3 regions of the Colwellia sp. NW0002-52-1 genome follow, and region 1 is predicted to be linked to each of the others. Evidence: predicted binding sites of a transcription regulator. Region 1 holds the regulator's gene; each other region holds the start of a gene.
What was found. The regulator sigma-54, encoded in region 1, starts transcription at its own class of promoters, with help from an activator protein. The targets are predictions, from matches to a motif close to GTTGGCACGNNNNTNGNNT.

Region 1 (3,291 bases):
CCATTCTCTCGCGCTTTACAAGGCTCTCTAAAAGCTGAAATGTATCATGTTCAGGCAATTTTTCGGCAGCCAGACTACTTAAGTATTCTAGAATACGTTTTTTACTGGAACCCGGAGCAGCACAAATAGTGCAGTCTAGAGTTAAGATGTCTTGCAACTTCATAAACTTATAAAACCTAAAGCGACATGGCGCTAATGTTTGTTGATTTTGCCTTTGTATTTCAATATTTGGCGATCTAATTTATCAATTAATGCATCAATTGAAACATACATATCATTATGCTCCGCTTTCGCATGTACTTCTGAGCCACTTAAATGCACCGTTGACTCAGCAATTTGATTTAACTTTTCTACGGTTAAAACCACATGAACATTATTTATATGTTCAAAATGGCGCTCCAGTTTCTCGAACTTTTCATTTACATAATCACGTAATGAGTCGGTAACATCGACATGGTGTCCACTAAGATTAATTTGCATATGCTTAATTCCTCTTTTGGGTGAATGCAACCGCCTACAGTAAGCTTTTACGTTGATTTGATGGCGGTATGGAAAGTGACTCTCGATACTTGGCAATGGTACGCCTTGCTACCTTTATACCTTGCTCTGCTAATACATCAGCAATTTTACTATCACTTAATGGTTTTGCAGGTATTTCTGCGGCGACAAGTTTTTTAATCAGTTCACGAATAGCAGTTGATGAACATTCACCACCATTTTCGGTACTTACATGGCTTGAGAAGAAGTATTTTAGCTCGAAAATTCCCCGGGGTGTATGCATATACTTCTGTGTAGTAACACGAGAAATAGTTGATTCATGCATATCTACGGCTTCGGCAATATCATTTAGAACCATAGGGCGCATAGCTTCAGGGCCATGTTCAAAGAAGCCTTGCTGGCGCTGTACAATACAATTAGACACTTTTAATAGGGTGTCGTTTCTGCTCTCTAGGCTTTTGATAAACCATTTAGCTTCTTGTAAATTTGAACGAATAAATTGGCTATCTGCAGATGATTTCATCGTGCGAGACATAGCTGCATATTGCTGGTTTACCGATAACTTTGGCGCGGTATCTGGATTGAGTTCAACGGTCCAGCGGCCATTTTTCTTTTCAACAGATACGTCAGGAATAACATATTGTTCTTCACTTTTGATTACGCTATCACCCGGACGAGGGTCTAAAGATTGGATTAAACGGATAACTTCGCGTAATTGATCTTCCTTTATGCGTAATTTACGCATAAGCTGGCGATAATCACGATTACCAAGTAAGTCGATAAACTCGGTAACGGCTAGTTTGCTTTCAGCGAGCCACGGCGTATCTTTTGAAAACTGGTTAAGTTGAATAAGCAAACATTCAGGAATTGAGCGAGCAGCTACTCCAACCGGGTCAAAAACATTGATTCGTTTCAGTACAGCTTCAATCTCGTCGAGCTCTACATCATCAATGCCAACACTTTCTAGTATTTCTTCTGCGCTAACGGTTAAGTATCCTGCTTCGTCTACGGCCTCAATAATAGCAACAGCAATGGCTCTATCGGTATCGCTAAAAGGAGTGAGCTCCATCTGCCAAATTAGGTGGTCTTGTAAGGAATCTTTAGTTTCACCCTGATAGGTGTAGTCTTCTGAAGCAACGCCCACACCGCCACTACTCGCACTTGCGCTGAAATTGTCATCCCAGGTTGTATCACCGTTTAATTCTTCAGGAATGTCAGTTTTTGCTAAGCCTTCTGAAGAGCTTATCTCATCAATTGTTGGTGCAGAGTCTTCGCTGCCATCTGATGATATTTCAGCACTCTCATTAACACCTGCAGAGTAACCTTCTTCGAGGTGATCAGGAGTACTTTCTGAATTATTATCTGGCGATTCGTCAACTTCAAGGAGTGGATTACTTTCAAGAGCTTCTTGAATTTCTTGTTGTAAATCCAAAGTTGATAATTGCAACAGCTTTATAGCCTGCTGCAATTGCGGGGTCATCGTTAATTGTTGTCCGATACGGAGTTGCAGAGTAGGACGCATTTACGTTTTCATTTCCCTGTTCAAGTACATGATAGTATTACCGCGTGATTATGTTACTCACTATAACGTGAATTGTTCACCTAGGTATACATCTCTTACGTGTTGATTTGCAAGTATTTCATTAGAGTTTCCCTCTGCGATAAGCTCACCATGACTAACAATATAAGCATGCTCACAAACATCAAGAGTTTCTCTAACGTTATGATCGGTAATTAAGATACCGATGCCGCGTTCTTTTAAGTGTAGGATAATTTTTTTTATATCACCTACCGAAATAGGGTCAACACCCGCAAAAGGTTCATCAAGCAGGATAAACTTTGGATCTGCAGCTAATGCTCGTGCTATTTCAACGCGTCTGCGTTCACCGCCAGATAAACTCATACCTAAGTTGTCTTTGATATGACTGATGTTAAATTCTTCGAGTAAATGTTCAAGCTTTTCTTCTCGCTCTACATCATTTAATGCTTTACGCGTTTGTAAAATGGCCATAATGTTGTCATAAACCGTAAGTTTACGAAAAATTGAAGCTTCTTGAGGTAAATAGCCAATACCTTTTCGAGCACGCTCATGCATTGGCAACAAAGTCAGATCTTCATCATTTAATACTATGGAACCACTGTCGTTATTGACTAATCCAACAATCATATAAAATGAAGTAGTTTTACCTGCGCCATTAGGTCCTAATAAACCAACAATTTGCCCAGCAGAAACTTTCATACTGACATTTTTAACGACTTTTCTGCCTTTATAAGCTTTAGCAAGTCCGGTGGCTGATAAGGTTGAAATAGACATTTACTCTTGCTTTTCCTTAGATTTTTTTGGCAATTCAGTTTTATTTTTAGGTTGTAGCACAGTTTCAACTTTGGCATTTTCTAAACTTTCGGCATTCACATACTCAGTTTCAAAGTTATAAGTAATTTTACTGCCGCTAACTTCACTGCCTTCTTGACGCAGCAAAGCATTACCAGAAATTACAACGGTATTTTTGTGTGGCTCATATCTAATTTCATTTGCTTGTAAGTTGATTGGGCTACCGTCTTGCAATGTCTGTTCAAAAGTTGCTGGAGAGCCTTTAGCAATATAAATTTTATTATCGCTTTCGTTTTGAGTGATTACCTGAACGAGCTCGGCATTAATGGTAAGCGAACCCTGGGAAATAATAACGTTATCAATATAACTGAATATTTTATTTTTTAGATCCGCAGCTTGTCGCGACGAAGAAATTTTAATTTCTTGGTCTACGTTGAATTTTTCTGCACTTACTAGCGGCA
Region 2 (3,291 bases), on a different contig from region 1:
TTAGCAGGCTACCAATGTGTAGCTGTTAACTCTGGTGAAGACGCCTTAATAAAACTGAAGTCGCATGCCGTTGATCTAGTGGTTAGCGATGTTCAAATGGGCGGCATGTCAGGACTATCGTTATTAAAAAGTATTCGTAATAGTTATCCTAAATTACCCGTTTTAATTATGACAGCTTATGGCACCATTGATGATGCCGTACAAGCGATGCGAGATGGTGCCTGTAATTATATGGCTAAACCTTTTGCACCAGAAGTTTTACTTAATATGGTCAGTCAGTATGTGCCATTGCAAGTAAACGACGGATTCGATCCAGTTGTGGCTGACGCTCAAAGTATTGAATTACTTAGGCTAGCGAAAAAGGTAGCCAACACAGAAGCATCGGTTATGGTGCTGGGTCCTAGTGGATCAGGTAAAGAAGTGCTAGCACAGTATATCCATAACTCTTCTCCGCGCAACCAAGCGCCTTTTGTCGCAATTAATTGTGCGGCAATTCCAGAGAATATGCTTGAAGCAACGCTATTTGGTTATGAAAAAGGCGCATTTACTGGCGCTATTCAGGCTAGTCCTGGTAAGTTTGAACAAGCTCAAGGTGGTACCATTTTACTTGATGAAATTACCGAAATGGATTTAGGCCTACAAGCCAAAATTCTTCGCGTATTGCAAGAGCGTGAAGTCGAACGTATTGGCGGTCGTAAAACTATTAATTTAGATGTTAGGGTAATCGCTACCAGTAACCGTGACTTAAAAGATGCGGTAAAAGAAGGCGTATTTAGAGAAGATTTATATTACCGACTTAATGTGTTCCCATTAACATGGTTACCGTTGAATGAACGTCGAGATGATATTTTACCGCTAGCGACGCATTTAATTTCACGTATTTGTCAAAAAGATGGCAATGTCATCCCAGAGTTCACACCAGCTGCTCGCAGTAAATTACTGGCATATACCTGGCCTGGTAATGTTCGAGAGTTAGACAATGTTATTCAACGTGCACTCATTTTACAAAGCGATCGTTGTATTGATGCAAACGACTTATTGATTGATAACTTTGAAACACCACAAGTACAAAGCGAAGAAGCTAGTGTAGATAAAGCCGACAAACTGGGCAGTGAGCTTAAACTGCAAGAGCATCAAATAATTTTAGATACTTTGCATGCTTGCAGAGGCAGTCGCAAAGATGTTGCTGAACGCTTGGGGATCAGTCCGCGAACTTTACGTTATAAAATTGCGCGTATGCGTGATAGTGGTATTCAGATCCCAGCTTAATATTTGTGTAATTATCGACATCTTGTTGATAAATTAGTAGCTAAAATTTTAAAAACGACGAATTCATCGTCGTTTTTTTTGTTTTTGATGTTTAACGTTTTTTATTGATTTTTAAGTGTTTTATTTTATGCTTAGACACTTATAACGCCTATTTTAACTCTCGTTTTATTGAATTATATAGCTTGGCACTATGCTTGCTTTAATCCTAGGTAATAGTAAGTAACAAGAAATTGACGCAAGCGAGATAGCCATGGATATCAAAACTAATTCTTTATACGCCCAGATGCAAAGTATGTCGATGGAAGCAATGGGAAATCGCCTTCCTATTGGTGAAGAAAATGGTATGGGCACACCGCCGGTAAGTAAAGCGGGTGGCGACTTTGGTAGCTTGTTAAAAGACGCAATAAATAATGTAAATGAACTACAACAAGATGTTGGTGCAAAGCGCACAGCGTTTGAAATGGGTGACCGCAGCGTTACCTTAGCCGACACTATGATTGCCGCTTCAAAAGCAGGTATTGCTTTCGATGCTACCGTTCAAGTAAGAAATAAGTTTGTTGAAGCTTATAAAGAAATTATGAGCATGCCGGTTTAGCTCCCATAGCTAAAAATAAAAAGATATTTAAGCGGAGATAAATCAGTGGCCGATACAACAGATAATACAAATTTAATGCTAGCCGATGGAAGCAATGACCTAGTAGCTAATGACAGTGGAAATGACTCTGTTGGCGAGCAAAAGTCGGGCTTAGCTGCTGCTATGGGGAATGTTGATTTTCTTCGTCAAATGACGATAGTAATTGCACTTGCTATTTGTTTCGCCATTGCAGTTTTTGTCATCATGTTGGCTAATCAGCCAGAATATCGCTTTTTAACTAAATTGCCAACCGAGCAATTAATTAAAACCATGGACTTTCTTGACAGTAATAAAGTGGAATATCGTCAAGAAAACAACACCATATCTGTTGAAAGCGATGAATATCAAAACGTTAAACTTATGCTTGCTCGAGAAGGCCTTACTGACGCACCTACTCAAGGTAGTGAAATTCTTATGCAGGATATGGGCTTTGGTGTGAGTCAACGTCTTGAGGGTGAGCGTTTAAAACACTCAAGAGAGCAACAACTTGCTCGTACCATTGAAGAATTGAAATCTATTTCACGTGCTCGCGTTTTATTAGCTATTCCGCGAGAAAACGTCTTTGCAAAACGCGAGAAAAACCCTTCAGCAACTGTTGTACTAACCTTACGTCGCGGTCGCTTGTTATCTGAAGAAGAAGTAGATGCCGTAGTTGATATTGTCGCTTCAGCCGTTCAAAACCTTGATCCAAATCGCGTAACGGTTACTGATCAAAATGGTAGATTATTAAATTCGGGCTCACAAGACTCTGTTTCATCTCGTTCTCGAAAAGAATTTGAAATAGAACAAAAACGTGAATCAGAATATATGGATAAAATTGATTCAATTTTAATTCCCGTTGTCGGCCTTGGTAATTACACCGCACAAGTTGATGTTGCGATGGACTTTACGAATACCGAAGAAACACAACGTCGTTATAATTCAGACTTACCAGCACTTCGTAGTGAAATGAAAGTTGAAGATAGCACAATAGGTGGCATGCTTGGCGGCATTCCTGGTGCGTTATCTAATCAACCACCGCTTGATAGTAATATCCCAGAAAATGCTACAGGTACAGGTCAACAAACGACTATGCCAGGACGTAAACATTCTGAGTCAACTCGCAATTATGAACTAGACGAAGCCATAAGTTATACTAAGCAGCAAACGGGCATTATCCATCGTATTAGTGTTTCTGTTGCTTTAGATTATATACCGGGTGTTAATGCAGAAGGTGAACCTATGCCAACACCACGCTCTGTACAAGAAATAGCAAATATTCGTCGAGTATTGCAAGGTAGTATTGGCTTTAATTTACAACGTGGTGACACATTAGACGTGGTAACGTTACCATTTTCTCGCCCTGACGCTGTTGTTGCTGAAACCGTACCGTTATGGAAAGATCCAAC
Region 3 (3,291 bases), on a different contig from region 1:
ATACTAGCTAAAATATTAACAGTGTTAAAAAAAGGGGAGACATTAGTCTGCCCTTTTTTGTGTCTGTAATAAATTGATTAATTAGTTGTTCATTGTTATACCAAATGTAATAAGTTATTGACGATTTAAACCGCCTTAAAATGATCGATTATTTATTTCAATTGGTATTAATGGTTAAAATGAATAAGTACGGCGTTATAAAGTTTATAAATGTGCCTAGCTACTGACTAAGCTTTAGGTCTTGTAATTATCTCTTTTTAATGATGAAAAAGTAGAATACTTAATTAATAAAATTGGCATAACTTGTATGTCTGTAACTGAACAATACCAACAACTCATTGAACTTAACAAGCTTAAGCCCGATAACGAGCAATACAAAGCAGCACTCGCTTTAGATGATCTTTCTAGAAAATTAATGTGTGCACAAAAGCCAAAACCAATCCTTTTCAAAATAAATAACTTATTCACTAAACATGAGCCCATTCAAGGATTATATTTTCATGGACGAGTAGGTCGTGGCAAAACCATGCTAATGGATTTATTTTATCAACAGCTGAAAATAAAACGGAAGAGACGTATTCATTTTCACCATTTTATGGAGAATGTGCACCAACAGTTAAAAGACTTTAGTGGTAAAGATAATCCGTTAATGTTGATAGCAAAGCTATGGTCTACACAAGTTGATATACTTTGTTTCGATGAATTCTTTGTAAATGATATTGGTGATGCCATGCTATTAGCGGGTTTACTTAAAACCATGTTATCAAACGGTATTACTTTAGTGGCAACGTCAAACTGTCCACCAAAAGAACTCTATAAAAATGGCTTACAACGTGAAAGGTTTTTACCAACAATTGATGTAATTAATCATTACTGCCAAGTTATTTCAATTGATGGACCTACGGATCATCGGTTATTAATTTCAGAAACTCAACAATATAAATATCGTGATTACTCTATTGGTAACGACATTGAGCATAACTTTTTAGTCGATTATTTTAATAAATTATCTCTAGGGAATATTCGTTGTAACGATTATATAGTCATTAATAATAGAAATATTAACTTTAGATCTCGTAGTGATAACACAATTTGGTTCGATTTTATGGCGCTCTGCTCTGGGCCTAGAAGCCAAAGAGACTACATTAAACTAGCGGATAATTTTAAAAATGTACTGGTAAGTAATGTCCCTCAATTTAATGGTAAATTAATTCCGGCGGTATTTTCGGGTGTTGAAGATGGCTATCAACGAAGTGGTGTTGTTATGGGACAATTAAGAGGTTTAGACGATGAAGCTCGTCGCTTTATAGCACTTGTTGATGAATTTTACGATCGAGGTATTCGCTTAATTATAACCGCAGATGTTGATATCGCTGAACTTTATCAAGGTACACAACTGAATTTCGAGTTTGCCCGTTGCATGTCACGTCTTTTTGAAATGCAGCGATTATCTTATTCTTAAGTAAAGTTACCCCCGAAATCATACGACTTGTTAAACTCACCATAAAGTTAATAATTTCACTAAATTATAGTTAATTACATTTATCCTAAAAATAACTTTTATTTCTTACCTATTGATAATTATATGTTTTTAATTTTGGCATCCGTTTTGTAAATAGAATACTAACTAGCGATTTCAAAAGTCTTAAGTCGCTTTAGAAAGATTTAATTTATAAGGAAGATTAAAATGAAAACATTGATTGCTACAGCACTAATAATGACCAGCACATTAACTTATGCCCACGATAATTCTTTTTCTAGTGATTCATGCGATGTTGAGTTAAATGGAGGCATTAATATCAGTGCAAATGAAATTGTATTCTCTAAAAATAAATCACCTCTTTATACCATAACAAACAACAACACTTTATTGATTAAGGGGGAAGAAATTGCTTTAACAACTCAACAAAAATCAATGTTAAACGATTACTCTAGTCATATTAGAGATGTTGTGCCTGAAGTTAAAAATATTGCCTTAGATGCGATAGACTTAGCAATTGATGGCGTTAATTTAGCGTTTAATGAATTATTAGGTAAAGGTAACAATGTAAGCGCTGATCTAACCACGCAATTAACTTACATACGAACTGAAGTAGAAGCGGAATTCGGTAATCAAAATAACTTTTATATCGATGAAGATGGCTTTTCTGGCAAAGACTTTTTTGGTGAAGATTTTGAACAAAGAATTGAATCAGCGGTAGAGAGTACGATTAAAAATTCTTTAGGGACCGTTATGATTGCGGTAGGCCAAGAGTTATTATTTTCTGGCGGTGACATGGATGCCTTCGAAGCTAAAATGGAAAATTTTGGCGAGCGTATAGGTAATGAAATGGAGAATCGTAGTACAGACATAGAAAAACGTGGTGAAGCTTTATGTCAGTCAATTATTGTTATCGATGAAATGGAAGCGCAATTAAGAAATAGTATTGATGAGATATCTGACTACGACTTTATTACAGCGAGTACAAGCAAGCATAACAATTCGATCTAAATCATTGTACTCAAAAGATTAATATCTCATAGTTTTACTCACTTTAAAGCGTAACCTAACTTAGGTTGCGCTTTTTTATTGCCAACGCATTAGGTGCACGTTAAAGTAGCGCCCTCAATCGCTCTGACAAATATTTTATGCACGCTGTACAGCAACTTCATCAATATCGTAAAAGCTTAAGTACCACTACCTATAAATCAAGAGGTCAGCGCGTTATACGCTGCGAACTTTGTCGTTTAGCCGTACCTTTTTGTATTTGCGAGTTAGCACCTAAAGTGAACTCTGATGCTGGATTTTTGATGCTAATGTACGACACTGAAGTATTAAAACCGAGTAATACCGGTAAATTAATTGCAGATTTAATTCCTGACAGTTTTGCTTTTCTTTGGTCGAGAACCGAAGTCAACCCTGAGATTATTGCCTTAATAAATGATCCTATGTGGCAACCGATGATCGTATTTCCTAAAGCCTATGCGGGTGAAAATCGCGAAATATTTGATAATAAAATAACTCTGAGCTCAGGAAAAAGACCATTATTTATCATGCTAGATGGCAGTTGGCGAGAAGCTAAAAAAATGTTTCGACGTAGTCCATATTTGCAAGATTTGCCTGTTGTGTCATTTACGCCAAAAACACCATCAGATTCAGCTGAATTGAGCTCTCGCTACCAAATACGTTTGGCGGCAAATAATACTGAATTAGCCACGGCTGAAGTTGCTGCGCAGGTATTGTCATTAATGGGTGAGCAAACCAATGCCGACTTGCTTGATTTGTGGTTCGATGTTTTTAGCTATCAATAC

Region 2: fliE (flagellar hook-basal body complex protein FliE) is a predicted target of sigma-54. The motif match lies at 1,451-1,469, and genes of this name have one in related genera.
Region 3: AC27H3_RS12240 (DUF2884 family protein) is a predicted target of sigma-54. The motif match lies at 1,597-1,615, and genes of this name have one in related genera.

Annotation. Positions count from the first base shown of each region.
Region 1 is NZ_BAAJLU010000002.1:241,401-244,691, reverse strand. Features, by position in the region: gene ptsN (PTS IIA-like nitrogen regulatory protein PtsN) at 1-163, opposite strand, end outside; gene hpf (ribosome hibernation-promoting factor, HPF/YfiA family) at 193-480, opposite strand; gene AC27H3_RS03805 (RNA polymerase factor sigma-54) at 515-2,020, opposite strand; gene lptB (LPS export ABC transporter ATP-binding protein) at 2,081-2,812, opposite strand; gene lptA (lipopolysaccharide transport periplasmic protein LptA) at 2,813-3,291, opposite strand, start outside.
Region 2 is NZ_BAAJLU010000013.1:53,632-56,922, forward strand. Features, by position in the region: gene AC27H3_RS13055 (sigma-54-dependent transcriptional regulator) at 1-1,269, shown strand, start outside; gene fliE (flagellar hook-basal body complex protein FliE) at 1,520-1,864, shown strand; gene fliF (flagellar basal-body MS-ring/collar protein FliF) at 1,910-3,291, shown strand, end outside.
Region 3 is NZ_BAAJLU010000012.1:702-3,992, reverse strand. Features, by position in the region: gene zapE (cell division protein ZapE) at 308-1,462, shown strand; gene AC27H3_RS12240 (DUF2884 family protein) at 1,688-2,491, shown strand; gene AC27H3_RS12235 (tRNA-uridine aminocarboxypropyltransferase) at 2,629-3,291, shown strand, end outside.